DNA from 3 places in the Pseudoalteromonas sp. MelDa3 genome. Region 1 is predicted to be linked to each of the others. Evidence: predicted binding sites of a transcription regulator. Region 1 holds the regulator's gene; each other region holds the start of a gene.
What was found. Region 1 encodes ArgR, which controls arginine synthesis, uptake and breakdown. Its sites were predicted from a motif close to ANTGAATANNTATTCANT; they were not measured.

Region 1 (10,348 bases):
CCTTATAAAAATGGCAACGCAGAAACATGTACATTTACCAATCCACAAGCAGGTACTTGGCACTTAAGTGTTAACGCCTATAGCACTTTCTCTGGTTTAACACTTAGCGGACAATACCAACCGTAATTTAAAATTTGAGCCGTAAATAAAAAACCGATGTTGTTTCCAACATCGGTTTTTAAATAGTAAGTAGCTGATTAATTAAAGCTAAAACCTACACTTTATTACTGTTATAGCTTCTCTAGTACTGATTCTGCGCGGCTTACAACAAACTCTTTGTCTTGCTCTACAAATAAACCAGTTACTACTGCATTTTCAACAATCATAGCGTAACGCGTTGAACGTAAACCACCAAAACTAGCGGTATCTTTATCAAGCCCTAACGATTTAGTGAAACTTCCATCGCCATCAGCAAGCATTGTAATTTCTTGCGCGTTTTGCGAGTCGCCCCATGCTTTCATAACAAATGCGTCATTAACAGATACACAGTAAATAGCATCCACACCTTTTGCTTTAATTTTATCAGCAAGAGTAATAAATTCAGGTAAATGTGCATTTGAACACGTTGGTGTAAATGCACCTGGCACTGCAAATAACACGACTTTTTTACCTTCAAACAACTCTTTATTTGTAAGAGATTGCATACCGTCGTCAGTTAATTGCGTTAACGTAACCGATGGTAATTCTTGGCCTTGCTCAATCATGGTGGTTCCTTTAAAAGATCAATACAGAATAAGTAACAATCATACTACGTAAACTATTACAGTGTAGGTAAAGTGTAACTAACTTAGTAACCCAGAGTAGTCTAGCAAAGGTTTATAGACCGAGTTCACTACATTTTATGAAAACTATTTTAGCTTCTATAGTTTTCATAAAATTTATTGCTCTGTAGCTAAGGTAAATTCAAATCATTTATAAAACTTGAAAAATCATTACCTAGCTTTTCATCTCGTATACTGTACTCAACAATTGCTTTTAAGTAGCCTAACTTATCTCCACAATCGTGAGAGCGACCACTCATATGAAATGCTTCAACGGTTTCTTGTGCCATTAATGCGTCAATAGAATCTGTAAGTTGTATTTCACCGCCAGCGCCTACAGACGTTTTTGCGAGTAGAGGCCAAATATTCTTACTCAGTACATATCGCCCTACAACAGCAAGATTTGAAGGTGCTAAATCTGCATCAGGTTTTTCAACCATAGCTTTAATTGCAGCACTTTTACCTGGCATTAACTCAACACCGTTTATATCAGCAATACCATATTTACTAACGTCTTCTTTAGCTACTGGCTCAAGCATTATTTGGCTTGCTTGAGTTTCTTTAAAGCGTTTAATCATGGCCGCTAAGTTTTCAGTTTCTTGATCGGCAGTATAAGCATCAAGTATCACATCTGGCAGGAGCACTACAAAGTTATCGTCACCAACTATTGGCTTAGCACACAAAATAGCATGCCCTAGCCCTTTAGCTTCACCTTGGCGTACACTCATAATGGTGACATCAGGCGGACAAATAGAGCGAATCTCATCTAATAAAGCACGTTTAACACGTTTTTCAAGAGTAGCTTCTAGCTCGTAACTTGTATCAAAATGGTTTTCGATTGCATTTTTAGAGCTGTGTGTAACTAATACAATATCTTTAATACCGGCAGATACACATTCGCTGACAATATATTGAATTAGAGGTTTATCAACTATAGGGAGCATTTCTTTTGGAATAGCTTTTGTCATAGGGAGCATTCTCGTCCCTAAGCCTGCTACTGGAATTACAGCTTTCATATCTATCCTTAGTGATTAAGTTTGTAAATAAACTAGCAGATATAAAATAGATACCAGCTGAATAAAGTTACCTCTTTTGAAGAAGTAAATTTGAAGCTGCTTTTAAAGTGAAGACTCTACACTTTGGGAATATAAAATAGATAGGTAAATAGTGAACTTATTAATGATTTTGTTGGGGGTGAGATTACATTAGCTAAATAAAAAAGTCTGAAGTTGTTATTAATAACAACTTCAGACTAATCAATATTTAACAATACCTTACTGAAGGTAGAGTTATAAAACCTTTTTATAATTAAAGACCAGCGCGATCTTTAATCACTGCAATAAGTGGTGAGCTAGCAAAGTTGCCTTCAGCCCAAGCAATATCAGCACCATCTGTTAGAGCACTTTTTGATAAGTTTTTAACTATATACTCACCAGTATCCACTGCATTACTAGCAACAGCATGGCGTAATAAGTTATTACCATTACATTGTACTGCATCATAAATATTACGAATTTTTACACGAGAGCTTTTAAGCTTGCTGCGTAATCGGTTTTTATCGTCTGCCGCAATATATTCACAAATAGATACTGCTAATTGATCTTCAGCATTTGCAGGTGCTGTATACGAAAAAGAACTTACAGCGACAACAGCAGTAAGTGCAACTAGCTTTGGTAATTTAAACATGACAAACCCTTTATAATACTTTGTTCTTATATAGACTATCAAATATTATATCAATCTATCAAAAATTACGCAATAATGTTAATGTTCTTTATACAAAGTTACGAATTTATAACTAGATTTGTTTTTTTCATCAGGGAGGTTTTCTTGCTCTTCTTTCACGTCCCAATTAGCAACTTTATTGTAATCAGGAAACTGTGTATCGCCTTTAATATCTAAATCAATAAAGGTTAAATACAAGCGTTCTGCTTTTGGTAAAAATTGCTCATAAATATTACCGCCACCAATAATCATTACTTCTTCAACAGCACAAACCAGTTCTAGTGCGGCCTCTGGTGTGGTTACCACTTCAATACCCTGTGCAGTATATTCGCTGTTTCGAGTAATAATAATATTACGACGCCCAGGTAAAGGACGGCCTATTGACTCAAAAGTTTTACGACCCATGATCACAGGTTTACCCGTAGTTATTTTTTTAAAATGCTGAAGATCCGCAGGTAAATGCCATGGCATTTTATTATCTAGGCCAATTACACGGTTATTTGCCATTGCTGCAATCATTGAAATTATCATAATAAACACCTAGTACTTTATTCTTAAACAAAGAAAAAGGAGCATAAGCTCCTTTTTAATAAATTCTATTTAATTAACGCTCGTAGACAACTTCTACGTCGTAATCATCTTCATCCCAGTCGTCCCAATCATCATCATTGCCTTTACCTTTAGTGGCTTTTTCATGATAGGTATCCCACTTGAATTCAACTTCTTCATCTTCAACTTGTACAAACTTCTCTTTAGGCATGCTATCAAGTAGTGTCATTATGTTGTGGATTAAAGGTTGAGTATTAAGTTTATTAATTGCTGAAATGTGATAAATATTTTCAGTTTCGCCCAGCTCTTCTGCAATCGCTTCGCATAGCGCTTTTGCTTCATCTTCTGGTAATAAATCTATTTTATTAAACACTAACCAGCGTGGTTTTTCAGCTAATTTAGGACTGTATTGGTGTAGCTCGTTAATAATCGAGAATGCATTATCAACAGGGTTTGAACCATCTACCGGCATTACATCAATAATGTGCAATAACACACGACAACGCTCTAAATGCTTCAAGAAGCGAATACCTAGGCCTGCACCATCAGATGCACCTTCAATTAGACCCGGAATATCGGCTATAACAAATGATTTATTTGCTTCAGGACGTACCACACCTAAATTAGGAATAAGCGTCGTGAATGGGTAATCAGCTACTTTTGGTCTTGCTGCAGATACACTGCGGATAAACGTAGATTTACCTGCATTTGGTAATCCTAGTAAGCCTACATCAGCTAATAATAGTAACTCTAACTTTAAGTTACGTACTTCACCGGGTGTGCCCAATGTTTTTTGACGAGGTGCTCGGTTAGTACTTGATTTAAAACGTGCATTCCCCAAGCCGTGGAAACCACCTTTTGCAACCAAAATTCGTTGACCATCTTGAGTTAAGTCACCAAGTCCCTCTTGGGTATCAACATCCATGATGCGCGTGCCTACAGGCACCATAACAAATAAGTCATCGGCTTTTCGGCCTGTACAGTTACGGCTACGACCGTTAGTACCACGTTCAGCTCTATGAAAGCGCTCAAACTGATAATCAATTAGGGTATTTAAGTTTTCATCAGCTTGTAGATAAACACTACCACCGTCTCCACCGTCACCGCCGTCTGGTCCACCATCTGGAACATATTTTTCACGACGGAAAGACACGATGCCGCTGCCACCGTCTCCAGCTTCTGCGCGAATTTCTACTTCATCTACAAACTTCATGATTACTCACTTTAGGGATTGGCTTGTTTAATAACTCTATTATATACCCAAGCCAACACAAATGCAGGCTTGGGTATATATTTTGACTGACTACAAAACAAAAAACCCCGCAAAGGCGGGGTTTTTAACTACCTTACTGATTACTCAGTTACGATAGTTACGTATTTACGGTTTAAAGGACCTTTTTGTTCAAACTGAACTTTACCATCTGCTTTTGCGAAGATAGTGTGGTCTTTACCGATACCTACGTTAGTACCAGGGTGGAAACGAGTTCCACGCTGACGAACAATGATGCTACCCGCTAGAACTGATTCGCCACCAAAACGCTTAACACCTAGGCGTTTGCTTTCTGAATCGCGACCGTTACGAGTACTACCAGCTGCTTTTTTATGTGCCATTTCTAAGTACCTCTAATTAAGCGCTAATGCTAGTGATTTTAACTTCAGTGAACCATTGACGATGGCCCATTTGCTTACGAGAATGCTTACGGCGTCTAAATTTAACAACCTTAATCTTCTCACCGCGACCATGTGAAACAACCTCAGCTGTTATCTTGCCACCGTTTACGAACGGTACACCGATCTCGATTTTCTCACCATCAGCAACTAAAAGTACTGAATCAAATTCTACTGCCGCACCAGTTTCAACGTCTAATTTTTCAAGACGAATCGTTTGACCTTCAGTCACACGATGCTGTTTACCACCACTTTGGAAAACCGCGTACATAATTAACTCCGTCTGTGCACCCTCAAATCGGCGCAACTAAAATATTCTTCGATAGGGCGCGAAGTTTACGCTAACGCGAAATAACTAGCAAGCCTATTTTGTAATTAAAATGAATAAAAAGTAGCTGCTTTGAGAGCAATTCAATATTTACCCCATTTTATATTAATTAGCCCTTTTGCCAAGCGCTTTTTAACTCTTAGTCGAAATAAATTAATGTACTCAAATATGACCCTCACAGCTTAATATCTAAGCACACCACAAACTGTATATTGATTATCAATTAATCAGTTATCTTGGCTAATTCAGTCTAAATTAAGTACTTTAATAGTGTTTTTTCAATCAATCGTCACAAAATATCGAGCTAGTGCATTTTTTGTTGTACAATCTGCGCCGTTCACACATAAAAATTGGCTCGGAGATCAATGGATATAAAAGCTATCCAGGCGTTAATCGAAAGCGATATGAATGACGTCAATCAACTTATACATGCGCAAATGCGCTCAGATGTGGCGTTAGTTAATCAGCTTGGTTTATATATAGTTAGCAGTGGCGGCAAACGCGTTCGTCCAATGCTGGCGATTTTAGCAGCCAAAGCGCTCGGTTATCAGGGTAAAGATCACATAACACTTGCAACAATTGTTGAGTTTATTCATACAGCAACGCTATTGCATGATGATGTTGTAGATGAATCAAACTTACGACGTGGCACACCTACAGCAAATGCTGAATTTGGTAATGCTGCTAGCGTATTGGTTGGTGACTTTATTTACACTCGTTCATTTCAGCTTATGGTTGGCCTTGGAAAAATGCAGGTTATGCAAGTACTTGCCGATGCAACAAACATTATTGCTGAAGGTGAAGTATTGCAGTTAATGAACTGCAACGACCCAGATACAACAGAAGCCAGTTATATGCAGGTTATTTACTCTAAAACAGCTAAGTTGTTTGAAGCAGCGACAGGGCTTGCTGCCATTATTACTGAGCAAGACCAAACTACTCTCGATGCACTAAACCTATATGGTATGCATTTAGGTACTGCGTTTCAGCTAGTAGATGATGTACTCGATTACAATGCAGATGCTGAGCAGTTGGGTAAAAACATTGGTGATGATTTAGCTGAAGGCAAACCAACGCTTCCACTTATTTATGCTATGCAACATGGTAGCGAGCAGCAAACGCAGCTTATTCGTGATGCAATAGAGCACAGTAATGGTATGGAGCATTTAGAAGAAATTTTATCGGCACTAAAGCAAACTAATGCGCTTGAATTTACAATGCAAAAAGCAGAGCTTGAAGCTGACAAAGCTATTGCCTGTTTAGACTTTTTAGCTGAGTCTGACTATAAGCAAGCACTCATAAGCCTTGCCCGTATTGCGGTTGACCGCGACCACTAGTTTTAACCAGTTACACAGTGTGAAATTAATTCTGAGCAATAAAAAAGCCTGCAAATGCAGGCTTTTTTGTTATTCTACTTTGGCTATTACGCCATGAAATCAACACCTTCTTTGATGTCTTTTTTCAGTGTTTCAAGCATGTCATTTTTTGCTTTTGTTTCAAATGCGCTTAGTTCGCCGTAAGAAAGAATTTCTTCTACGCCGTTTTTACCTAAACGTACTGGATGTGCAAAGTACTCTGCATCGCCATTTTCAACAGCAACGTAAGCGTAATCTACAACTTCCTCACCTTGTAGGCCTTTAACTAAAGACATACAAAAACGAGCTGCAGCAGCACCCATAGATAGCGTAGCTGAACCACCGCCTGCTTTAGCATTTACAACTTCAGTACCCGCATTTTGGATACGTGGAGTAAGTGCAGCAACTTCTTCATCTGTGAAAGAAACACCTTCAACTTGAGAAAGTAGAGGAAGAATAGTTGTGCCTGAGTGACCACCAATTACTGGTACTTTAACAGTTGCTACGTCTACGCCTTTAAGTTCAGCAACAAATGCTTCTGAACGAATAACGTCAAGCGTAGTAATACCGAATACACGTTTAGCGTCGTAAGTACCTGCTTTTTTGAATACTTCAGCAACGATTGGAACTGTGCCATTTACTGGGTTAGTAATAATACCTACTAACGCTTTAGGACAGCTAGCAACAATGCCTTCTGCTAAAGTTTTGATGATACCAGCATTTACATTAAATAAATCAGCACGATCCATACCTGGTTTACGTGGCATACCCGCTGGGATAAGAACGATGTCAGAGCCTTCAAGCGCTTTGTTTAATTCGTCTGCGCCAAAGCCTGCTACTTTAACATCTGTTGGGATGTGAGAAAGGTCAACCGCAACACCTGGTACTACTGGTGCAACATCATAAAGTGATAATTCAGAGCCAGCTGGTAAGCCTGTTTTTAATAATAAAGACAACGCTTGGCCGATACCGCCTGCAGCACCTAATACAGCAACTTTCATTGGAATTCTCCGTAATTTGAGGTAGGAAACATTTGTGGCTCTTAAGATAATGAAATTAGCGACTAAAAACAAATTTATCCTGTCTATTTCAAGTATATTTTCGACCATAGTCGTAAACTTTTGTGATTTAACGCATCAAACTGGCAAGTTAACTAAACAACTGCTGCATAATTATTCATTTTTGTGTAGAATTTGCGGCATAAATAACAAAAACGAATAAAGACTATGCAACCACAAGATAAACAAGAAGCACTGGTAAAAGCATTTAAATCACTATTAAAAGAAGAAAATTTTGGCTCTCAAGGCGAAATAGTTGATGCATTAAAAGATCAAGGCTTTGACAATATAAGCCAAAGTAAAGTATCGCGCATGCTAAGTAAATTTGGTGCTGTACGCACACGTAACGCCAAACAAGAAATGGTTTACTGCTTACCTGCTGAAATGGGTGTACCTACGGCTAAAAGTCCATTACGCCAATTAGTAATCGACATTATGCACAACGAAATGATGATCATTATTCGTACCAGTCCAGGCGCCGCTCAGCTTATCGCTCGTTTATTAGATTCATTAGGTAAAGCAGATGGCGTACTAGGAACAATTGCAGGCGACGATACTATTTTTATCGCTCCTGCTAAAATATCTGAAATAGATGTAACACTTGAACGTGTTCGCATTTTATTTGATACGGTTTAATAGCAAACTAAATTTGTTTTAAAAACCCGACTGAAGGCGCAAAGAAAGCAGAACCCATATCGGCTTGAGTAAAATCAAGCCAGTGGTCGTAACAATCCCCTTCCCCTAAACGACTATTAAGTACTTTTTCAAATGCGGTGCCCGTACAAGCGCATGTAATTGATAACATTCCCTGCTCATACACATCGCCATAAGGCATGCTCTGATTTAATAATAGCGGTTGTCCGTCTTCGTCTTTTAGCTCACTTCGCGAAGCATGGCTGGTTTCAATCGCAGGGGTAATTAGCGTGTTATCAAGGCGCGTACGTCCCATTATTTGTTCTTGCTCGCTCAATGATAAGTGCTGCCACATAGTTAAATCATGCTTATAACGCTGTACATGAATATAACTCCCCTGATCTTCAAAATTGCCAGGGTTACTAATTAAAGCCGTAGCGCGCTTTTTTCTTCCATGTGCGGTGTCGCCACCATAAATAAAACCATTAAAATCACGACCATCTAAAAAGCGAAAATTACGAATTTGCTCCACCAGCTCAACATCGGGGGCAAATAGTTTTAAAATTTGCAGCGCAAATAAATGGTTAACGTCTTCACGGTCAGAGCGAATTTGCACAAATAAATCGCACGGTTGTACGCTCATTTGATGATCGCTATGGTTTATATTAGGAAAGCTCTGTAATTCGCTTGGGATGTATTCAGGGAGGATATGCGGCCAATATTGCGCACCAATAGCAACCATACAAGAGAGCATTGATTCTGAAAATTGATCGCTAAATTCTTCTTCAATAGCGCTTACTTGTTTTAACTTTGCGCGAAGTGATTCATCTTGACCATCAAACACATTAAAAAATAAGTGCAAACCGTGTAAGTTTGCTTCAGCACAAATCCCTGATTGCGCTTGCGCCATTGTTATTCCTTAGTTTTATAGATAAAAACACAGCGAATAACAAATTAATTACGATTCGAAAAAATTCACCGTGTGAGGTTTTATTTTTATTATAACCTGCTCATTATTTTCAAATGACTGGCCATATTGTGCAGCAACTTCAATTTCTTGTTCATCAATAACAAGTGAATAAACATACGCCGAACCAATAAAGCGACGACTTATGATTGTAGCTCGCTTGCTGAGTTTGTCACTTTGGTTATCTGCCACTAATTCTATTTGATGAGGGCGCACATATATAAGCCCTACGCTTACGTTTTGCTTACTCTCAACATAGGACTCGACTAAACCAAATGGTGTTTTGTATTCAGTTGCTGTTAATACTTCTGCGCTCAAGTATATGCCTTGACCCAGAAACTCTGCAACCTCCTTTGAACATGGAGCTGCAAAAAGCTGCTCAGGCGTGCCTTGTTGCTCAATTTTACCGCGATGCATAATGGCAAGTGTATCTGAAAAGGCAAACGCCTCTTCTTTTGAATGTGTAACAAACACAGCAGATACTTGAGTTGCCTTAATAATTCGACGTATATCAGCAATTAATTCAAAGCGTACTTGTGTGTCGATATTTGAAAAGGGCTCATCAAGTAGCAATAAACTAGGCTTATAAGCTAATGCACGAGCAATAGCTACACGCTGCTGTTGGCCACCCGATAACTGATGCGGGAACCTGTCGGCACAGCCAATTAAATGTACCAGCTTAAGCATTTCATCAACGCGTTGCTGCTTTTGAGCTTTACTCATTTTACTAAGCCCAAATGCGATATTATTTGCCACCGTTAAATGCGGAAACAACGCATAGTCTTGAAACATCATGCCGATGTTACGGTGCTCAGGCGAGACAAACGATTGCTCATCACTCACTAATTTACCGTCTATAAAAATAGACCCTTGCTTAGCTTCAATTAAACCTGCAATCGCTTTTAACGTGGTCGTTTTGCCACACCCACTCGCTCCGAGTAGACAAACAATTTCATCTTTACCCACCGTTAAATCTAAATTGTGGATAACCTTTGTGCCGTTATAGTGATAGCTCACGCCTTGTAAAATTAAACTACTCATTTAACTACGCTGCTCCATAGAACGATTAATAAAATACAAAGGAATAAACCCAACAATAACAATAAATAATGCCGATATTGAAGCAAGCTCTAACTGCTCGTCACTCACATACTGAAATACATGAGTAGCTAAGCTTTCAAAATTAAACGGTCTGAGCAATAGCGCAGCTGGCAGTTCTTTCATGCACTCAATAAATACCAATAACGCAGCAGTAAGCAATCCTCTTCGCAGTAAAGGTAGGTGCACTAAACGCAGTGTTTGTC
Region 2 (10,348 bases), on a different contig from region 1:
CCAGTTGAGCTTAGAGTTACCAATAGATTACAGCCCAATTGAGTTTACATCGTGGATGGGTGGAGACCGTGATGGTAATCCATTTGTAACATCGCAGGTAACAAAAGAAGTGCTTGATCATGGTCGTTGGATGGCACTTAACTTATACATTCAAGACTTAAAAACGTTGTGCGCTGAACTCTCTATGTCAGATGCCAGTGATGAGCTTGTTGAGCTTGCAGGGCAAGAGTTTGAACCATATAGAGCAGTAATCAAAAAGCTTAAAAATCAGGTTGCAGAAACAGTGGCGCACTTAGGTGCTAAAATTAAAAATAAGCGCAGCGATTCACAAGACTTAATTACTAATATTAATCAGCTTAAGCACCCAGTTGAAGTGTGCTATCGCTCGTTATTAAAGTGTAATATGAAAGTAGTTGCGGATGGCTTATTACTTGATTTACTGCACCGTATAAATAGCTTTGGTTTGCGTTTAGCTAAACTTGATGTGCGCCAAGATTCGTCTCGCCACGGCGATGTGTTTTCAGAACTGACGCGTTACTTAGGTTTAGGCGACTATAACCAATGGCAAGAGCAAGACAAACAAGCATTTCTACTTGCAGAGCTTAACTCGCGCAGACCGCTTATTCCAAAACATTGGCAACCAAGCCCAGATGTACAAGAAGTACTTGATACCTTTGATGTAATTGCCAAGCAAGACGAAGCAACATTTGGTTTGTATATTATTTCAATGGCACGAACAGCGTCAGACATTTTAGCAGTACAACTATTGCTAAAAGAAAGCGGCTGTAGCTTTGATTTACCAGTAGCACCGTTGTTTGAAACACTCGACGATTTAAACGCAGGCAGTGATGTAATTACCACACTGCTTGATAATGTTTGGTATCGCGGGCACATTAAAAACACTCAAAACGTAATGATCGGTTACTCTGATTCAGCTAAAGATGCCGGTATGATGGCAGCAGGTTGGGCACAGTACGAAGCAATGGATAAACTAGTACAACTTGCTGATGCACGTGGTATTGAGCTTGTTTTATTCCACGGACGTGGTGGTACAGTAGGACGTGGTGGAGCACCTGCTGCACAAGCGCTGCATTCACAACCGCCTGGCTCATTAAAAGGTGGCTTGCGTGTAACCGAGCAAGGCGAGATGATTCGCTTTAAATTTGGTTTACCCGATGTAGCACTGCAAAGCTTAAATATTTACGCAGGCGCAGTTCTGCAAAGTAACTTATTACCGCCACCGGAGCCAAAACCGCAGTGGCGCGAAGTAATGAAGCTAATAAGTGAGGAGTCATGTGAGCATTACCGTAATGTAGTTCGTCATGATGAAAACTTTGTACCTTACTTTAGAATGGCAACACCTGAGCTTGAACTGTCTAAGTTACCGCTTGGCTCGCGTCCTGCAAAACGTAATCCTAATGGTGGCGTTGAAAGTCTACGTGCTATTCCATGGATTTTTGCGTGGAGCCAAAACCGTTTAATGCTTCCTGCATGGCTAGGTGCGTTAACAGGCTTAAAGGCTGCGCTTAATAAGTACGGCGCAGAAACCCTAAACGAAATGAGCTTACAGTGGCCGTTCTTTAGATCGCGCCTAGAAATGCTAGAAATGGTATTTAGTAAAGCCGATTGTTGGTTGAGTGAGCATTATGATAATGCGCTGGTGGAAGATATGTACAAACCACTGGGTGTAACACTTCGTAAAGAGCTTCAAGAAGCCATTAGCTTGGTGCAATCACTTAGCCCGCAAAAAAGCCTACTAGCCGAACAACCTTGGATTAAGGAGTCGATTAGTTTACGTAACCCGTACACCGATCCACTTAATTTACTACAGGTTGAGCTTTTACGCCGTGCTCGCTCAGAGGAAAAACGCAACGAAGGTGACATTGATAATGCATTAATGATCACGATGACAGGTATTGCAGCAGGTATGCGTAATACCGGCTAACATATTATTTTGTTAGGTATACCAATTAATTATTTTGTTGGGTATATCAGTTAAAATTAAAGGGAGCACGCGATGTGCTCCCTTTTTTTGCGTTGAATAGGCTGGTATTTCGCATCCTAAACTTTTAAACTACTTAGCCATTGAATAATTAAAAAATGTTATGGCTTCAGCAACTTTTACTGTAAAGCAAGATACAGCACTTATAAATTCACACATCACATTAAACGTAGCGCAAACAGCGTCATTACGTAGTCAATTAAAATCACAATGTGGCATGTTAAATTCTAATAATATTAAACAGTTATGCGCACAACTCAATGTGTCTGATGATGCATTATTACAAGGTTTAGTACCTTTAGCCTCTGAGTATGCTGTTGCGCCGATATCAGATTTTCATGTAGGCGCAATTGTTAAAGCACTTGATCAAAACGATGAGGTAAATTTTTACTTTGGTGCAAATGTAGAATTTAATCATCAAGCATTGAGTTTAGTGGTTCATGCAGAGCAATCGGCTATAAATAACGCATGGTTAAACGGCGCCAAAAAAATAGTTAAAATAGCGATTAGCGATGCACCGTGTGGATACTGCCGCCAGTTTATGAACGAACTCGCTGATGCTAAAGAGTTTGATATTTTATTGCCAGAGCAACACTTTAAATTGGCAGAATTACTGCCGCATTCATTTGGCCCTACTGATTTAGGCAACGCGTTTAGCTTGCTTAATCCAGAGCCTCACCAGCAAGTATTTGCAAATGCTCAACTAGATGAAAAACTAGCAAGTACAGCATTAAACGCATACGTACCCTATAGTAAAAACTTTAGTGCAGTAAAAATTAGTACATTTGAAAATGGTGATTTTTACGGAAGTTACGCAGAAAACGCAGCGTACAGCCCAAGCTTGTCGCCACTACAAAGTGCGCTTAGCCAATTATTTATCGCAGGGCTTAGTTTTGATGAGCAGACGGTAAAAGGTATTACACTTTTAGAAACCGCAGGCCATGAAAACCAAGCGGGTGTAGCACGTGCTGTACTTGCAAGTTTTAAAAATCTACCGGCAATAGAAGTAATTAGCGCTCAGCTAAAATAACCTCTTAAAAACAATAAAGCACAGCCAGAGCTGTGCTTTATAATTTTATCTATTGAGTTTACTTGGTATTAATCAAGTAATACTTTAGCCGCTTCTAATACTACCGCTACAGATTTACGCTCAATTTCACCATGGTCAACATTTGGTATTTCTTGGCGAGTACGATTAACAAGTACGCCTGCTACACATGCTGCTTGTAAACCAAGGGCTGCACACATAGTAAATAATGTTGCTGATTCCATTTCGTAGTTCATCACGCCTAGTTTTTGCCACTCTTCGCAGCTACCTTGTAGTGATTTAGGAACGTAACCAGAATGCGTATCGTAACGCTCTTGCCCTGGGTAGAATGTATCGCTTGATGCAGTAATACCAATATGGAAATCGATATTTAAGTTTTTACATGCTTGTACCATAGCTTGTGTTGCATAAAAGTCAGACACAGCAGGGTAGCTAAGCGGTGCAAAATGTTGGCTAGCACCGTCTAAACGGACAGACGCTTGGCTAATTAAAATTTCGCCTTCGTTGATATGTGGCTGAATCGCACCTGTTGTACCAATACGTAAAAATTTACGCACGCCAAGTTGTGCTAATTCTTCTACTGCAATCGACGTAGATGGACCACCAATACCCGTAGAACAAACAACCACCGAATGGCCGTTTAGTTGACCTAAGTAAACATGAAACTCACGAGTTTGAGCAAGGCAGGTTGGGTTGTCTAGGAATTGTGAAATGCGTGCAGCACGATCTGGATCGCCCGGTACAATCGCAAGTTTTGCACCTTTAAGATCGTCAATACATAGTCCTAAGTGAAATACCTTTTCCATAGCTAAGCCTTTTTATAATAAATTGTGTCAATCTAGCATCATTGCTAGAAACGTTTATCAAGTACAGGACGATTGTCCGTTTTATCTTAACTCCTCCAATTAAGTCTTAATAATTTTAAGAACTAATTTGATTTATTCATCAACTATGAATATTCAATCAAGTGCTTATACAAGTAGCCTTGTTGTGCTGTTGACATGTTCAAGCAGACATAATAAGTATCAACCAAGCGCGTAACTACAATTAAATAGTTTATGGTAAATATTCATTAATATTAAATTAATTCAATAGTTTAAGTTTTTATTAAACACGTAAAAGATAACGTGTTTATTTATATTAGGCACAGACTTATTTAGCAAAGTGGAATTTATTTGAAGTTTAGGCACTTTTGGTGATTTTGCATAACTAATCAAAAGTAATTAGCTACGTACAGAATAAAAATCGAAGGAGTTTATTATGAGCACACAATTTGAAGCATTTAAAAACAAAGTTGAGCACTGTTTGTGCGCACCAGGTGATGGCGTATACACAGTAAATACTGCAAAGGAGCGCAAAGCCGCACTGCGTAATAAACTTTATGGACAAACTGAAAACGTTGATAATTTGTGGCGCGAGTCTTTAAATGAATTACCAAATTCTCCACATAAAGCCGTTATGTTAGGTATTAGCTCAGACTGTGGCGGTGGTATTTTACGCGGTGCAAACTGGGGGCCACTGTTTGTGCGCTCAGCTTTAATTGATCAGCAACCGCAGTGTCACTCGTTTGATTTAGGCGATGTACGTGTAATCCCACATTTACTTCATGATAAATACCTAAATGATGCAACCATTTCTAATTGCCAAAAAGCCCTATACGGTAATGAAGATAACGACTACTACGTAAGCCCATTATCAATCACTGAGGATGTATGCGACAGTTTTTACGCAACATTTAAAGATAAAGGGATATTTGGTATTGGTGGCGATCACTCAATTAGTTACCCACTTACCAAAGCCTACTTAAAAGCAAAACGTGAGCAAGGTAAGCGTACCGCTATTATTCACTTTGACGCGCATACCGATTTACTTGTTGAGCGCCTAGGCATAGATTTATGTTTTGGCTCGTGGTGTACGCATATTTTAGAGTTTTTACCGGCGCCACATCATTTAATACAATTTGGTATACGCTCAAGTGGTAAGCCTAAAGCACACTGGGAAAGTACCTTTGGCGTTAAGCAACATTGGGCACATGAAATCATTGAGCGCGGCGCAGCAGCGGTTGCTGCCGACGCTATTGCACAGTTAAAAGCTGATAACGTTGATGAAGTATACGTAAGCTTTGATATTGATGCGCTTGATGCAGAGTTTGCATCTGCCACAGGTACGCCAGAACATAATGGTTTAACACCACAGCATGCGCTTGATATTTTATCAGCCATTGCGGATGAGTTTCCGATTACGGGTGCGGATATGATGGAAATAGCGCCATTTACCGACAGCTCTTTAGTGGGCCAATCAAGCTCTGAAACGACACTTAGAGAAGGCGCTAAAATTTCAGCCTTTTTAATTAGTGCGATGAACAAGTAAGCTGTATGAGCTATAAATACTAGTACTATCAGCGTATAAGTGTGCATTACATGACTAAAAACTAGCAGTTCATAAAGCCTCAGCTATATTTATTAAATACTTATAATGAGTTAGTTGAGGCCTTGCTGAATGAAATTATTGATCTTTTTATTGTTCATTAGCTGTATTAAAGTTGATGCAACTGAAATCACAATAGTAACGGAAGTATTTCCGGACTTTCAGTATCTCAATGAAGATAATAAACTCGTTGGCCGTTCTGTCGATAAAGTTCATAAAGCGCTAGAAGGTACAGGTATAAATTACACTATGTTTGCCCATAGTTGGGCCATATCCTACAACGCGGCGCTACGCGATAAAAACACCTGTATATTTTCGATTGTTCGATTACCTAATAGAGAAAGTAAGTTTAAGTGGGTAGGTGAACTTGAAAGCTTTGACTCAGCCATTTATGCTCTTAAGTCTAGAAGTATAAAGTTAAATACTCTCAATGATGCTAAAAAATATAAAATAGCGGTACTGCGTGATAATTTTAGTCATCACTATTTGCTTGAGCGAGGGTTTAGCGAAAGCAGAAATTTGTTACTCATCGATAGCCTAGATAAAATAGACAAACTTATCAGTACCCGTCACAATATTCTTGATTTTGTTGTCCTTAATAAAAAGCAATTTAACTACCGAGTTAAAACAGAGCCTAAGCTAGAACTACTTGAGCCTGTACTTAGTTTAAATACAGCTCAGTCTCCATTATTTTTTGCTTGTAATATAAATATGGATCCTGCCTTAGTTGTTCAATTAAAAGTCGCCTTTAAAGGCAATTAAACAGTTTAAAAAACAGTTTAATTAATGTAACCTCATGAAATTAAATTACTTTAATATATTTTATAAATATAAATTGCCGCATTTTAAAAACCGATTATAATCCAGCTGCTTTTTGTTTAAAAAAGCACTAACTTTTTGGAGCGTTAAATGGGTGATTTAATCGGGATTAGCTTATTGATCTTGATCAGTGCGTTGTTTGCTATGTCAGAAATAGCAATTGCAGCGTCGCGTAAAATAAAACTGCGTGTAATGGCAGATGAAGGGAATATAAAAGCAGCAGCGGTACTAAAGCTACAAGAAAATCCAGGGGCTTTTTTTGCCATGATCCAAATAGCACTTAATGCTATAGCAATACTCGGTGGTATTGTGGGCGAGCAGGCGCTATCTCCTTATGTTGAAAGTGTGTTGGTATTGTTTTATCAAGGTGCGCATTTAGAAAAAATTAGCTTTTTATTTTCATTTTTTACTATTACATCCTTGTTTATATTATTCGCCGATTTAATGCCAAAGCGTTTAGCGATGATCATGCCAGAAGCGGTCGCTGTTAGAGTGGTTACAATAATGCGCTGGGTTACCTTTGCATTAACCCCGCTGGTGATGTTTTTTAATGGTGTCACTAACTTTGTGCTGCGCTTATTTAAAGTGCCCGCTGAGCGAGAAGACAATGTGACAACAGAGGACATTGTTGCCATGATGGAAGCAGGTGCTGCATACGGTAGTTTGCAAAAGCAAGAATATGAACTCATTGGCAATGTGTTTGACCTAGAAGCGCGATTTTTATCAAGCGTAATGACGCCACGCGACCAAATTGTATATTTTGATTTAAACGAATCTAGCCATGATATTGCGACTAAAATTATTGACCATCCTCATAACCACTTTTTAGTGGTGTCAGGAAATTTAGATAAGTTGCATGGCTCTGTTGAATCTAAAGATATTTTACGACAAGTACTAAAGGGCGAAGCCGCCAATATAAACGATGATCTCATTGATAAAGATGTTTTTTACTTACCCGAAACATTAAGCTTATCTGAAGCTTTAAATGCGTTTAAAAGTGCAGCAAAACCATTTGCTGTTGTCGTAAACGAATATGCGCTTTCGGTGGGCATTGTAACGGTAAAAGATTTAATGAAAGGGTTTATGGGTGATTTAATCACTCATCAAGGCGACGAATTAATCATAGAACGCGATAAAAATTCATGGCTTGTAGATGGCTTAACCCCAATTACCGATTTAGCAAAAGTACTTGATATAGAAGAATTTCCTGACCAGATGCACTATGAAACGGTCGCTGGTTTTTTAATTTACAATATGAAGCGAATACCTAAACGCGCGGAGCATTTAACTTTTTCAGGCTTTAAGTTTGAAGTTGTTGATGTAGAAGGAATTAGGGTAGAGCAGTTGTTAGTTTCAAGGGTTATTAACCCGCAGAGTGCTAATACCCTTTAAAATAAGGTGTGTGCTTTAGTTTTTATATAAATAGCCAAGCTGTATTTGCTTGGCTTTTTTGAGCCTGTTAAAAACTTCGTTTCTAAAATGAGATATTATTTCAATATGTTAAGTTGTTTTATTTTCATACAGTCTTGATTCTATTTTCATCTAATTAACATTAAATGCAACCTAAGACGTATATTGTACTGAGGAGTGTAAGTTTGTGTAAATTTCTTCTAATTAAGATTCATTATCAGCGCGTTTTAATTTAGAATGATCGTTCACTCTAAACTAAAAGGTATTTAACATGCAGCGTTCCCGCATCGCTTTATTTGTATTGTCAGCCCTCGTCGGTTCTGTTGCTTTAACTGGTTGTGATCAAGCAACTGAGCAGTCACAAGCTTCAGCTCCTAAAGCTGTACCAGTGGGTGTACTTACATTAAAAAGCCAAGCGCTTACTCTCAAAAAAGAACTTCCTGGTCGTATCAGTGCATTTCAAATTGCTGAAATTCGCCCACAAGTAAGTGGTATTGTGCAATCTCGTTTATTTGTTGAAGGTAAAGAGGTTAAACAAGGCCAGGCTCTGTATCAAATAGACCCTGCGACATTTGAAGCAGACTTAGCAGCAAGTGAAGCAAGTGTTGCACGTGCTCAGGCGAGTATTTCAAGTAGTAAAGCTAAAGCATCTCGTTTTAGCGAGCTTTTAAAAATAAAAGCGGTAAGTCAGCAAGACTTTGATGAAGCAGATGCTGCATACAAACAAGCAAAAGCAGAATTATTAACGGCTAAAGCGCAGTTAAAATCGGCGCAAATTAACCTTGATTACAGCCATGTGTCGTCACCAATTAGTGGTCAAATTAGTAAATCAAGCGTAACTGTAGGTGCACTAGTTAGTGCTAACCAAAGTACTGCACTTGCTACAGTGACTCAGTTAGATCCAATTTATATCGATTTAACACAATCAAGTAATGAGCTTACCAAACTTAAAAAAGCAATATCATCAGGTGCTCTAAGTGTTGATTCGACTAGCCAAACTGACGTTGAACTTATTATGGAAGATGGCTCTATTTATCCTCATAAAGGCACATTGCAGTTTTCTGAAGTGACAGTTGATCCAAGTACTGGCTCAGTAATACTACGTGCTAAATTTTCAAATCCAGAAAAATTATTACTGCCAGGCATGTATGCTCGAGCTTCTATAGTAGAAGGTGTTAAGGCGGGCGCTATTTTAGCTCCGCAACGTGGTGTTAGCCGTAATTCAAAAGGCGAACCAACAGCAATGGTTGTGAGCAAAGACAACACAGTAGAAAGCCGCGTATTAAAAGTAGATAGAACGATTGGTTCTGATTGGCTTGTTACTGATGGCTTAATGGATGGCGATAAGTTAATAGTTGAAGGTTTACAAAAAATCCGCCCTGGTGCACCAGTGAATCCATCTGAAATTCAATCGTCTGCTAAAGCCGATCAAGCGCAATAACGGAGAGTTTTAATGTCACGATTTTTTATCGATAGACCGATATTTGCTTGGGTACTCGCTATTGTAGTGATGCTTGCAGGTATTTTGGCGATTAGGAGTTTACCTATTTCGCAGTATCCTTCAATTGCACCGCCTGCAGTAAGTATTACAGCAACGTACCCTGGTGCATCTGCACGTACACTTGAAGATACGGTAACGCAAGTTATTGAGCAAAAAATGAAAGGCCTTGATGGCTTGCTTTATATGTCATCTACGTCTGAGTCGAGTGGTTCTGCTACGCTTACACTTTCGTTTAGCGCTGAAACAGACCCTGATATTGCACAAGTTCAAGTGCAAAATAAACTAGCGACAGCGACTCCACTATTACCAGAAGCCGTTCAAAGGCAAGGTGTTGTAGTTGCAAAGTCAGCGCGTAACTTTTTAATGGTTTATGCTTTTGTGTCTAAAGATGGCAGCATGACCAATATTGATATTGGCGATTATGTTTCATCAAACGTGCAAGATATTGTCTCGCGTGTTGAAGGCGTAGGTGAAGTGCAGCTGTTTGGTTCTCAGTACGCGATGCGTATTTGGTTAGACCCTTCAAAATTACAAAATTATAAGCTGACACCTGCTGATATTAGTGCATCAATTAGTGCGCAAAATGCACAAGTATCTGCCGGTCAACTTGGCGGTATGCCTGCCGTTGATGGTCAGCAACTTAATGCAACAGTAACAGCGCAAAGTCGATTACAAACGCCAGAGCAATTTGAACAAATATTGGTTAAAACTAATCCAGATGGCTCTTTTGTACGTCTAGAGGACGTTGCTAGAGTAGAGCTTGGCGGTGAAAGCTACCGCGTTGTTGCTCGTTACGATGGGCAACCTGCATCAGGGTTAGGTATTAAATTAGCCAGTGGTGCTAACGCACTTGATACTGCCGCTGGAGTTAAAAAAGCAATTGAAGAGCTAAAACCGTTTTTCCCTGAAGGGTTAGATGCTGTTATACCTTACGACACAACGCCGTTTGTATCGTTATCTATCGAAAAAGTTATTCACACCTTAATTGAAGCTGTTGTACTTGTTTTTGTAGTTATGTATTTGTTCCTACAAAACTTTAGGGCAACACTTATACCAACAATAGCAGTGCCAGTGGTTTTACTAGGTACGTTTGGTATTTTGTACACCTTTGGTTATTCAATAAATACGCTAACGATGTTTG
Region 3 (10,348 bases), on a different contig from region 1:
TGTTGCTCGTCTTGAATGTCACCCAATATAAACTCAAACCGAGTGCCAGTAATCTTTTCGAGTTGGTCAAGTACCCGCGAACTAGCATTAGACAAGTTATCATAAATAACAGGTGTAATACCTGCTTCATGCAATGCAATACATGTGTGGCTACCTATGTAACCCATGCCGCCAGTAACTAAAACTTTCATGTTTATTCTCGAAAAGTGTATTTATATGATAAATACTACTATTAAGGTGATTTAAAAACAATAGTTATGATTGCTGGATAATTCAAATAAAAGCATAAAAAACATTCAGATTAAACACTCGCCAGCCTTTAAATAGCATGCTTTTATTTTAACTAACATAGGCTTAGCTTTATCAATTGATTAGATAAACTGATTCGATTATTGACCTAATTTCAGCGGTAGGGGGGCTGCTAATATAGCGAGAACAAAGTTAGGAGAGAGCAACATAAATAAAACAGTTTTACTTACCGGTGCTACCGATAGCACTTGCTAGAAACGCAAAGATGTTATTAACCCAAGTACTGTATTTATGAAATCTGTGGGTGGCTTTGTAAAGTTTTAGAAAAAATCCTTATGGTTGATCTAAAGAGCTCACTTGTCAGTGAGCTCTTTTTTTAGCTGGATTACTGCTCTTGCTGCAAGCGCTCGTATAGCCAATCTTTTAATTCTGTACGTTCATGTTTTAGTTGATGCATTTGCTCATCGCTTATGGGCGCATCTTTGAGTTCTAACACTCTAATCTCTTTATCTAGCTTGTCGTACTTATCTGCTTTTTTTGCAAATTCAGTATCGCTTTCATTTAACTCGGCAATGGTCTTTAAGTACTCTGGAAAGTCATTAGTTAATGAGTGGTCTTCGCCTAACATATTCGCTCCTTAATAGGATATAAATGAGCTCACAAGTAAGTGAGTTGTATAAGTGAATTACTGCCTTTCATATAATACACTGGGGCTTACATAGATATAATTCAACCATTGAGCCGCTAATTTGATGTAGCGCAAACAATCTGTTTATTTTGCTCAGTAAGGTATTTCACCAAAGTATTTAATAGAGCGATCAATAAACGCATGTACTTTAGAGGTCAATAATTTATTGTTGGGGTATACAGCCTAAATAGGAGTATTAACTACTCGTAAAAAGCTTAGGGTTCGATATTATTGCTCAAGCTGCAAGGAATCTCTGGCTTGAGAGAATAAATTTAAATATCACCATGATTTAATACGTTAATAAATCTCTTAACCAGAGTTCGGGTTAAGTGAACCAGTACCCACTAAAGACTTTAAAGAACTTTTAGCAAAAACAGTTAATTTTTAACGCTTTTTGCTAATTTATGTTGGCTAGTTAATAGTGGTAGAATGCAACGCTTAGTACCGCTTGCGTGAAGTAAGTGGTCAATAATTTATAAGGTTTGTTGTGTAATGCTGTTAATGATCGATAACTACGATTCGTTTACTTACAACTTAGTGCAATATTTTCAGCGTTTAGATCAAGACGTTTTAGTAAAACGTAATGACGAGCTAAACATTGCACAAATAAAACAGTTAAACCCGCAGCACATCGTGTTATCGCCGGGACCATGCACGCCTAACGAAGCGGGTATTTCATTAAATGTTGTTGAGCAACTAAAAGGACAATATCCTATTCTAGGGATTTGCTTGGGGCATCAAACTATCGCGCAAGCTTTGGGGGGAGATGTAATTCGTGCTAAAAAAGTTATGCACGGTAAAACATCACCCATAGTTCACACTAATAAAGGGGTGTTTAAAGGCTTAGCTAACCCGTTAACAGTATGTCGTTATCATTCTTTAGTGGTTAAAGAGCAAACTCTACCTAAAGAACTTGAAGTAACCGCATGGACTCAGACTGAGCAAGGCGAGTTTGACGAAATTATGGGGTTACTTCATAAAGAACTAGCAATTGAAGGTGTGCAGTTTCACCCCGAAGCTATTCTAACTGATCAAGGCTTAGAACTGCTTGATAACTTTTTAACTCGCTTCTAATGTTATAATACACAGAGCATTTAATACTTTATTAATGGATGTCATGACTGAACTTGTAGCGCAACAGCGTACTGCCAAAATACTAAGCCAACGGGCTCATGACTTATTGCTTGGGCACAGCTTTGCGCATCAGCAAATTGGTTTCATTCATACATTAGATATAGATTACGGCGAACCCATGAAGCAACGCACTTTGCTTCAGGTTGAAGTGGCCGCACAGAATAAACGCCAGCAAAGCAGTACTGCACATCATAAGTACCGCGCTCAAGCGAGTGAGCAACTGCACAAAACTATTGAAACAGCTATATATAAGCAGCTTGAAGATATAGATGGTGTAATTCACAGCACTATAGGTATTGAAGATGGCATTGCCAATATACTCGACATATTAGCTGTAAAGTCAGCGTCGGTAGGGCGTTTAGAGCCACTAGTTAATGATATAAGCTGGTTGGGTAGAGAGTTAGTAACGCTTGTTAATTTACCTTACTATCGTAATCAGCGTAGTAAAAACACGTCTGTAAAAGTAGATAAACCATCGCTTGCCCTTCGTTATATTGGCCTTGATAACTTACAGCTAGTGATTCCTACATTTGCAGCGCGTCATTGGATGCCACATAGCACCGAACCATTTTCATTATTAAAACGCCGGCTACGCGACAGCGCGATGGCAAACGCGATTGCTGCGCAAAAAATTGCACAAATTAATAATGTGAATGACGTACATGCATTTACCCTTGGAATGCTTTTAGATGTAGGGCGAATTGCATTAGTGCGCTTGTACTTAAAAACGTTTGAGAAAGTATGGCAACGCAAAGTGCAGTTAGCCCGAAATGAAAACCAAAAAGATTTACACACCGCATTATTAGAGCTACAGCCCGACCCGCTATTTTTAACCACTCTACTTAGCAATAAGTCGATAGAAGTAAGCGCCAAAGTAATAGACAAAATGGCTTTTAAATATTTACCGTTTAAAGGTGTCATGCAGCAGCTAGTAAATGGGGTAGATAAAGGCGATACATTACTGCCATTAACAGAAGTAATGCTAAAGGCACGTTGCTACTCTCAATATCTTAATTTAAAAGAGCATCAACTTATTGAGCCTGATGAAACTCTAAGCTGGTTTTCGTACTTTAAGTTCACTAAAACGGAACTAAAAACCCTCCAATCGAGTAATTTTACCAATTTAGCTATTCAAATTGACTAAAAATCTGAATTTTTTGTTAATTTTTTTGCGACTAACCATTCATTCTCACTCTATTGTTATATTGCATATTTGCCGATTAAAGCGTCCGCGCCTCGGTGCTCATGCGGTTAGTTGCCTAAAAATAAGCATAAATAGTTATGCAAATAGTTATTCACTATCTATGAAATAATATCTTTAGCCCTTTATTTTCAAGGGATACATGAAAGTTTTTAACGAGACAGATATCAGTAATTCTGAAATAATGTGCGTCTGAAAATTGAACCACAAAGCAATTTTGCGCAATTATCAGGTTACTGATCTTGCCTATAAAGTTGGTTACAAATATTAACCAAACACCTATTTTGATGTTTTGTGTTGCTCACAATTAAGAGGAAATAAAATGACAGTCAATCGCGAATTATTTGATCACGTAATGGTTCCTAACTACGCACCTTCAAGCGTAATTCCTGTTCGAGGCGAAGGTTCTCGTGTATGGGATCAAGAAGGTCGAGAGTTTATCGACTTTGCTGGTGGTATTGCAGTTAACTGTCTTGGCCATTGCCACCCTGCATTAGTAGGCGCATTAAAAGAGCAAGGCGAAAAAATCTGGCATCTATCAAATGTAATGACCAATGAACCGGCACTTCGCCTAGCTAAAAAAATGGTTGATGCTACATTTGCTGAAAAAGTTTACTTTGCCAACTCAGGCGCAGAAGCAAACGAAGCAGCGCTTAAATTAGCGCGTCGTTTTGCACTTGATAAGTTTGGCGCAGAAAAATCACAAATCATCGCGTTCAACAAAGGTTTCCACGGTCGTACATTCTTTACCGTAACTGTTGGTGGTCAAGCTGCATATTCAGATGGTTTTGGTCCTAAGCCTGGCGACATTGTACATTGTGATTACAACGACCTAGCTGCTTTTGAAGCGCTTATCAGCGACAAAACATGTGCCGTAATGATGGAACCTCTTCAAGGTGAAGGCGGTATTGTTTCACCAACTGACGAGTTTGCTCAAGGCGTTCGCGATTTATGTACTAAACATAACGCACTGCTTATTTTTGATGAAGTTCAAACAGGTGTTGGCCGTACTGGCGATTTATACGCATACCAAGGCTTAAACATAGTACCTGATATTTTAACTTCAGCTAAAGCACTTGGCGGCGGTTTCCCTATTGGCGCTATGATCACAACAACTGAAATTGCACAGCATCTTAAAGTAGGTACTCATGGTTCTACTTATGGCGGCAACCCGCTTGCGTGTGCTGTTGCAGAAGCTGCATTTGATACAGTAAATACCCCAGAAGTACTTGCTGGCGTAAAAGCTAAAGCAGCATTATTTAATGAACTACTTACTGCGGTTAACGACAAATACAACGTATTTAGCGAAATCCGTGGCCAAGGTTTATTAATTGGTGCAGTAGTGAACGAGCAATATAAAGGTCGTGCAAAAGAGTTTTTAGTGGCAGGGACTGAGCAAGGCCTTATGTCATTAGTTGCTGGTGCAGACGTAATACGTTTCACTCCATCTTTAGTAATTCCTGATGCGGACATTCGCGAAGGTATGGCACGCTTTGAAAAAGCAGTAGCAAGCGTAGTAAACGCATAAGCGACTTAAGCCAACCAATTAAGGGCAAGCACCGCTTGCCCTGCAATTCCTATTTACCGTTATTTATAAGGGAGCAAGCGGACTCATGATGATCCTTCGCCCAATCCAGCAAAATGATTATTCAGCATTACTGAAAATTGCCCACGAATCAGGGCATGGTTTTACTTCTTTGCCATTAAACGAAGAACTATTGCAAAAAAAGATCGACCATTCAGTAAGCTCTTTTGCTAAACAAACGTCACAACCTGGTGACGAAGGCTACCTGTTTGTTCTTGAAGATAGCGAAACCGGTGACGTTGTAGGAACATCTGCAATTGAAGCTGCGGTAGGGCTTGATGATGCATTTTATCATTATCACTTAAGTAAAGTGATTCACTCTTCGCGCACATTAGACGTATACAAAGCGGTTGATATTCTAACGCTATGTAACGACTACACAGGTGCTACAGAGCTTTGCACATTGTTTTTAAAAGATGGCTATCGTAAAAATTGTAATGGTAAGCTACTTTCAAAAGCGCGTTTTATGTTTATAAAGCAGCATCAAGAGCGTTTTGCGCAAACAGTGATTGCAGAAATGCGCGGTGTGTCTGACGAAAACGGCAGTAGCCCTTTTTGGCAGTGGCTTGAAGAGCACTTTTTCTCAATGGATTTTCCAACAGCCGATTACCTAACAGGTATTGGCCAAAAGGTTTTCATTGCTGAATTAATGCCTAAATACCCAATTTACGTAAACTTGCTAAGTAAAGATGCGCAAACCGTAATAGGTAAAGTACACGACAACACTCGCCCAGCAATCGAGTTATTAAAAAGCGAAGGCTTTACGTTTAATGGCTACGTAGACATTTTTGACGGCGGCCCAACGGTTGAAGCAAAAGTAGATAACATTGCGACTATTCGTAATGCACGTAACTTTAACGTTGAAATTGGCGAAATGACTGGCGACACCATGGTGTTACTAGCTAACGAAAAGCTTAATGATTTTAGAGCAACCGTTGCACCAATGACATTTGACGAGCGCGCAAAAAGCCTTATTTTATCGCAAGAAATAGCAGATGCACTGCATTTGCAAACTGGCGATATTGTTAGTGCAACCACGATTTAATTTAGGAGAAAGTATATGACTCATCCTGCACAATTTATAAATGGTCAATGGTCACAAGGCCAAGGCACAGAATTTAATTCAGTAAACCCTGCAAATAACGACGTTATTTGGCAGGCTTCATCGGCAACTGCGGCGCAAGTAGACACCGCAGTAAATGCAGCGCGCGAAGCGTTTTATGCATGGGCTGATAAAAGCTTTACTGAGCGTTTAGAAATAATTAAAGCATTCGCAGCGCAATTAAAAGAAAACAGCGAAGAGCTCGCTATTACTATCGCACAAGAAACAGGTAAGCCACTGTGGGAAACTCGCACAGAAGCGGGTGCTATGGTTGGTAAAATTGCCATTTCTGAAAAAGCATTTTTAGAGCGCACTGGCGACGTAGAAAACGCAATGCCACTTGGCCGTGCGATGATTCGCCATAAGCCACATGGTGTTGTAGCTGTATTTGGTCCGTATAACTTTCCGGGTCACTTACCTAATGGGCATATTGTTCCAGCGCTTTTAGCGGGTAACACAGTTGTGTTTAAACCGTCTGAACTTACTCCTAAAGTTGCTGAGCTTACGCTTAAGCTGTGGGAAAAAGCAGGTTTACCAGCAGGTGTAATTAACCTTGTACAAGGTGAAGTAGAAACGGGTAAAGCCCTTGCTGCTCACAAAGGTATTGATGGCTTGTTCTTTACGGGTTCTTCGCGCACAGGTCATATTTTACATGAACAGTTTGCGGGTCAACCGGGTAAAATTTTAGCGTTAGAAATGGGTGGTAATAATCCACTTATTATTACCGACGTTGAAGACACTAAAGCCGTTGTACACGATATTATTCAATCTGCGTTTATCTCAAGTGGCCAGCGTTGTACGTGTGCACGTAAACTATTTTTACCAACGGGTAGCAAAGGCGATGTGATACTGGAGCGTTTAATCACAGCAACTAAAGCGATTAAAGTAGGTAACTATGACGATGCAGACCAGCCATTTATGGGTTCTATGATCTCATCAGCTGCAGCAGCAGGCATGGTTAAAGCGCAAAACGAGCTTGTTGAGCTTGGCGCTCAAGTATTAGTAGAACTTGAGCACACAGCCAATACCGGCTTTGTAACACCAGGTATTATTGAGTGTACAAATATTAGTGACTTCCCAGATGAAGAGCACTTTGGACCACTTTTAAAAGTATTCCGCTTTGACGACTTTGACCAAGCCATTGATAAAGCAAACGATACAACCTTTGGTTTATCGGCTGGTTTATTAAGTGATAGTGCAGCAGATTACGACCACTTCTTACGTCGTATTCGTGCAGGTATTGTTAACTGGAATCGCCCAATTACTGGCGCATCTAGCGCAGCACCGTTTGGTGGTATTGGTGCATCGGGCAACCACAGAGCAAGCGCGTATTATGCAGCTGATTACTGTGCATACCCAGTTGCTTCGGTAGAGCTTGAAAAAGTAGCGATGCCAGCAACACTTAGCCCAGGCTTAAAAATAGATTAAGTAGTAATACTACTTAATTATTATAAAAGCAGCTTCGGCTGCTTTTTTTGTATTGCTAACGCGCAAAGCTAGCAATCAACAGCGCTTTCTGCTTAAATCAAAAATAATTAATTATACAAAGGTGGTACAAAAATGGTTTTAGATAGGCAAGGGTACGATGATTTGATCATGTATCTAACTCAAAATTTAGCATTGTTTGAGAAGCCAGGCGAAATAAAACCAGGTGCCCCAACAGTAATGGAATTAATCGAAGACGTTATTGCACAAAATGTGATGCTTATTTGCGAGCAGCACACAAACCTCAACACAGAGCAGCGTAGTCAAATTGTACGTGAAGTTGATGGCATAGTTTACGATTTAGAAGAAGTCCTCAGCAGCATCACCTCACAGCCTGTCACGGTTGAACAGCATGCCTTTATAGATGAATTTGCAGGTTTAGTAAAAAACCTCTTTGATAGCGCTTTAACACAACAATCTTAGCCATTTTATAGCCCTGCGTTGCATTTTCATTTGCAACTACGGCTAACTTGCTTACAATCAAGAAAATATTTTTTTGAGATATAACAATGCAAGCAAATGTAAAATGGGTTGAAGGCGATACGTTTATTGGTCGTTCTAATTCTAACCACAATGTTGTGTTTGATGGCGGCAGCGATAGTGCAGCACCAAGCCCAATGGAAATGGTTTTAATGTCAGTTGGCTGTTGTTCATCAGTTGATGTGGTTAGTATTTTAAAAAAAGCCAAACAAGATTTTTCAGATGTACAAGTACAACTAAGTGCAGAGCGCGCCGAAACAGCCCCACGTGTGTTTACCAAAATCAACTTACACTTTGTTGTTAAAGGCAATAATGTGTCTGAAAAGCACCTTGCACGCGCGGTTTCACTCTCTGCTGAAAAGTATTGCTCAGTTGCATTAATGCTTGATAAAACAGTAGAAATTACGCATAGCCACGAAGTTGTGCAAGATCAAGCAAAATAACGCTTTTTCCACGAGGGAAATTCGTATAAAATCCGCGAACTTTTCATTCTGCAGGTGCAGAACCCACTAATTTATAGGTTGGTTTATTATGAACAAACCCTTCGATAAACTTAAACTTCATGGCTTTAACAATTTAACCAAAAGTTTAAGCTTTAGTATTTATGATATTTGTTACGCAAAGACCGAGCAACAACGTAAAGAATATATTGAATATATCGATGAGCAGTACAGTGCAGATAGACTAACCGACATTTTAGGTGAAGTTGTTGATATTATTGGTGCTAACATTTTAAATGTAGCGCGCCAAGATTATGAACCGCAAGGCGCAAGTGTAACTATTTTGGTTTCAGAAGAACCAGTAGAAGAGCAGCAAAATTACGATGCTGACGAAGCACCAGGCCCATTACCTGATTCAGTTGTTGCGCACCTAGATAAAAGCCACATTTGTGTACACACATACCCAGAAGCTCACCCTGATGATGGTATTTGTACATTCCGTGCTGATATTGAAGTGTCTACTTGTGGCATTATTTCGCCACTTAAAGCGTTAAACTTCTTAATTCATAGCCTTGAATCAGACGTAGTAACAATTGACTACCGCGTTCGTGGTTTTACCCGCGACATAAACGGTGTTAAGCACTACATTGATCATGCTATTAGCTCGATTCAAAACTTCATGACAGAAGATACAAAAGAAGCGTACCAAATGATGGACGTGAACGTGTACCAAGAAAACCTGTTCCATACCAAAATGATGTTAAAAGAAACCGATCTAAACACGTATTTGTTCGGCCTTTCTACGGCAGATTTATCAGAGGGCGAAGAAGACGAAATTCGCTCAAAACTGACCCGTGAAATGCAAGAAATATTCTATGGCCGTAACCTGCCAGATACAGAATAATAGCAACGAATTAAATTAAAAATGGCGCTCAGTGAGCGCCATTTTTTTATACTTTATTTTACAAGCAATAGCTGTGTTTGCCGGCCATTTAAATACCAGACACCGCTTTTATCAAAAATAGCATCTTCCTCTAGCATTATTCTTATTTCTTTATTCCACTGTTTTATAAACACAGCATTGTTAAGCTCAATTGAGTAAGCTGTATTTAAATGTAGCGGATAGTCACCATCTCCCGGTACACCTTGCTGAGAATCCCACATACCTAATGTAGTGCCAGCAGCGTGGCCATGATAGCCAAGAGGATGAGTATAAATAGTGGGTTTTAATCCCTGATCAATAGCGGCTTTTCGTGCTGCAGCTAAAACCTCATTACCGGTTTTACCTACCGCAAATTGATTGGTAAATATGTCTTGTAGTTTATTACCGCTTTTTAGTGCTTCAACTAAGTAACTAGGCGCACTTGTTTCGTTTTCTTTGAGCACATACGCATGCTGCTGCGTGTCGGTATTTAAGCGTAAATAAGTAATCCCAAAATCTACATGAAGCAAGTCACCGGCTTGTATAACGTTATCATCGTAGCCATTGGTAAAGCTTTCTTCATGATCGAACGACTTCGCATCGGCGCGCTGAATAGCAATACTTGGATGAAACCATGTTTGTAGTTTTAGCTCTTTTACGCGCTCTCTAAACCACCATACCAAGTCATCGCTAGTTGTTTCACCAACCGTAATTGTTTTACCCGAAAACCCCTCTGCAATAATAGAGTGGGCAATAGCAACAATGTGCTTATACATCTCTACTTCTTTGGGGATACGTTGCTCTAACCAGCTTACAGCAAGTGGCTCGGCAGAAATTATTTTATTGTGATAAGCGGCGGGCAAGTTAGCCATTAAGGTTTTGTAATCGCCTAGCACAAGGCCATCGGCATGTGCCCAGTCGGTAGAAGTATTAAGCGCAATGTTGCGAGGTTTGTATTGCTCAATAAGTGTATTGAGTGCTTCCCACTGGCTTGGTTGTGTTTGTTTATCCCACCCTTTTTTAAATACGTTACCTATTTTATAAGGCGCAATAGCGTAAGCA

Region 2: a site for ArgR is predicted at 4,251-4,268, ahead of CXF89_RS01430 (arginase family protein). Genes of this name have one in related genera too.
Region 3: a site for ArgR is predicted at 3,342-3,359, ahead of CXF89_RS03385 (aspartate aminotransferase family protein). Genes of this name have one in related genera too.

Annotation. Positions count from the first base shown of each region.
Region 1 covers NZ_PJBR01000070.1:11,217-21,564, forward strand. Annotated here, with positions in the region: gene CXF89_RS13280 (S8 family peptidase) at 1-126, shown strand, start outside; gene CXF89_RS13285 (peroxiredoxin) at 231-704, opposite strand; gene galU (UTP--glucose-1-phosphate uridylyltransferase GalU) at 893-1,777, opposite strand; gene CXF89_RS13295 (DUF3718 domain-containing protein) at 2,070-2,447, opposite strand; gene folA (type 3 dihydrofolate reductase) at 2,526-3,017, opposite strand; gene cgtA (Obg family GTPase CgtA) at 3,091-4,248, opposite strand; gene rpmA (50S ribosomal protein L27) at 4,389-4,646, opposite strand; gene rplU (50S ribosomal protein L21) at 4,663-4,974, opposite strand; gene ispB (octaprenyl diphosphate synthase) at 5,397-6,368, shown strand; gene mdh (malate dehydrogenase) at 6,455-7,387, opposite strand; gene argR (transcriptional regulator ArgR) at 7,613-8,080, shown strand; gene CXF89_RS13340 (Dyp-type peroxidase) at 8,088-8,987, opposite strand; gene CXF89_RS13345 (ABC transporter ATP-binding protein) at 9,036-10,085, opposite strand; gene CXF89_RS13350 (ABC transporter permease) at 10,086-10,348, opposite strand, start outside.
Region 2 covers NZ_PJBR01000005.1:31,576-41,923, reverse strand. Annotated here, with positions in the region: gene ppc (phosphoenolpyruvate carboxylase) at 1-1,945, shown strand, start outside; gene cdd (cytidine deaminase) at 2,106-3,032, shown strand; gene udp (uridine phosphorylase) at 3,101-3,856, opposite strand; gene CXF89_RS01430 (arginase family protein) at 4,311-5,420, shown strand; gene CXF89_RS01425 (substrate-binding periplasmic protein) at 5,550-6,239, shown strand; gene CXF89_RS01420 (polyamine export protein PaeA) at 6,387-7,688, shown strand; gene CXF89_RS01415 (efflux RND transporter periplasmic adaptor subunit) at 7,978-9,147, shown strand; gene CXF89_RS01410 (efflux RND transporter permease subunit) at 9,160-10,348, shown strand, end outside.
Region 3 covers NZ_PJBR01000009.1:30,391-40,738, reverse strand. Annotated here, with positions in the region: gene galE (UDP-glucose 4-epimerase GalE) at 1-191, opposite strand, end outside; gene CXF89_RS03400 (HP1242/YdcH family protein) at 635-877, opposite strand; gene CXF89_RS03395 (anthranilate synthase component II) at 1,430-2,011, shown strand; gene CXF89_RS03390 (HDOD domain-containing protein) at 2,055-3,215, shown strand; gene CXF89_RS03385 (aspartate aminotransferase family protein) at 3,595-4,800, shown strand; gene astA (arginine N-succinyltransferase) at 4,886-5,902, shown strand; gene astD (succinylglutamate-semialdehyde dehydrogenase) at 5,918-7,387, shown strand; gene CXF89_RS03370 (DUF3802 family protein) at 7,520-7,867, shown strand; gene CXF89_RS03365 (OsmC family protein) at 7,954-8,367, shown strand; gene speD (adenosylmethionine decarboxylase) at 8,456-9,268, shown strand; gene CXF89_RS03355 (M24 family metallopeptidase) at 9,322-10,348, opposite strand, start outside.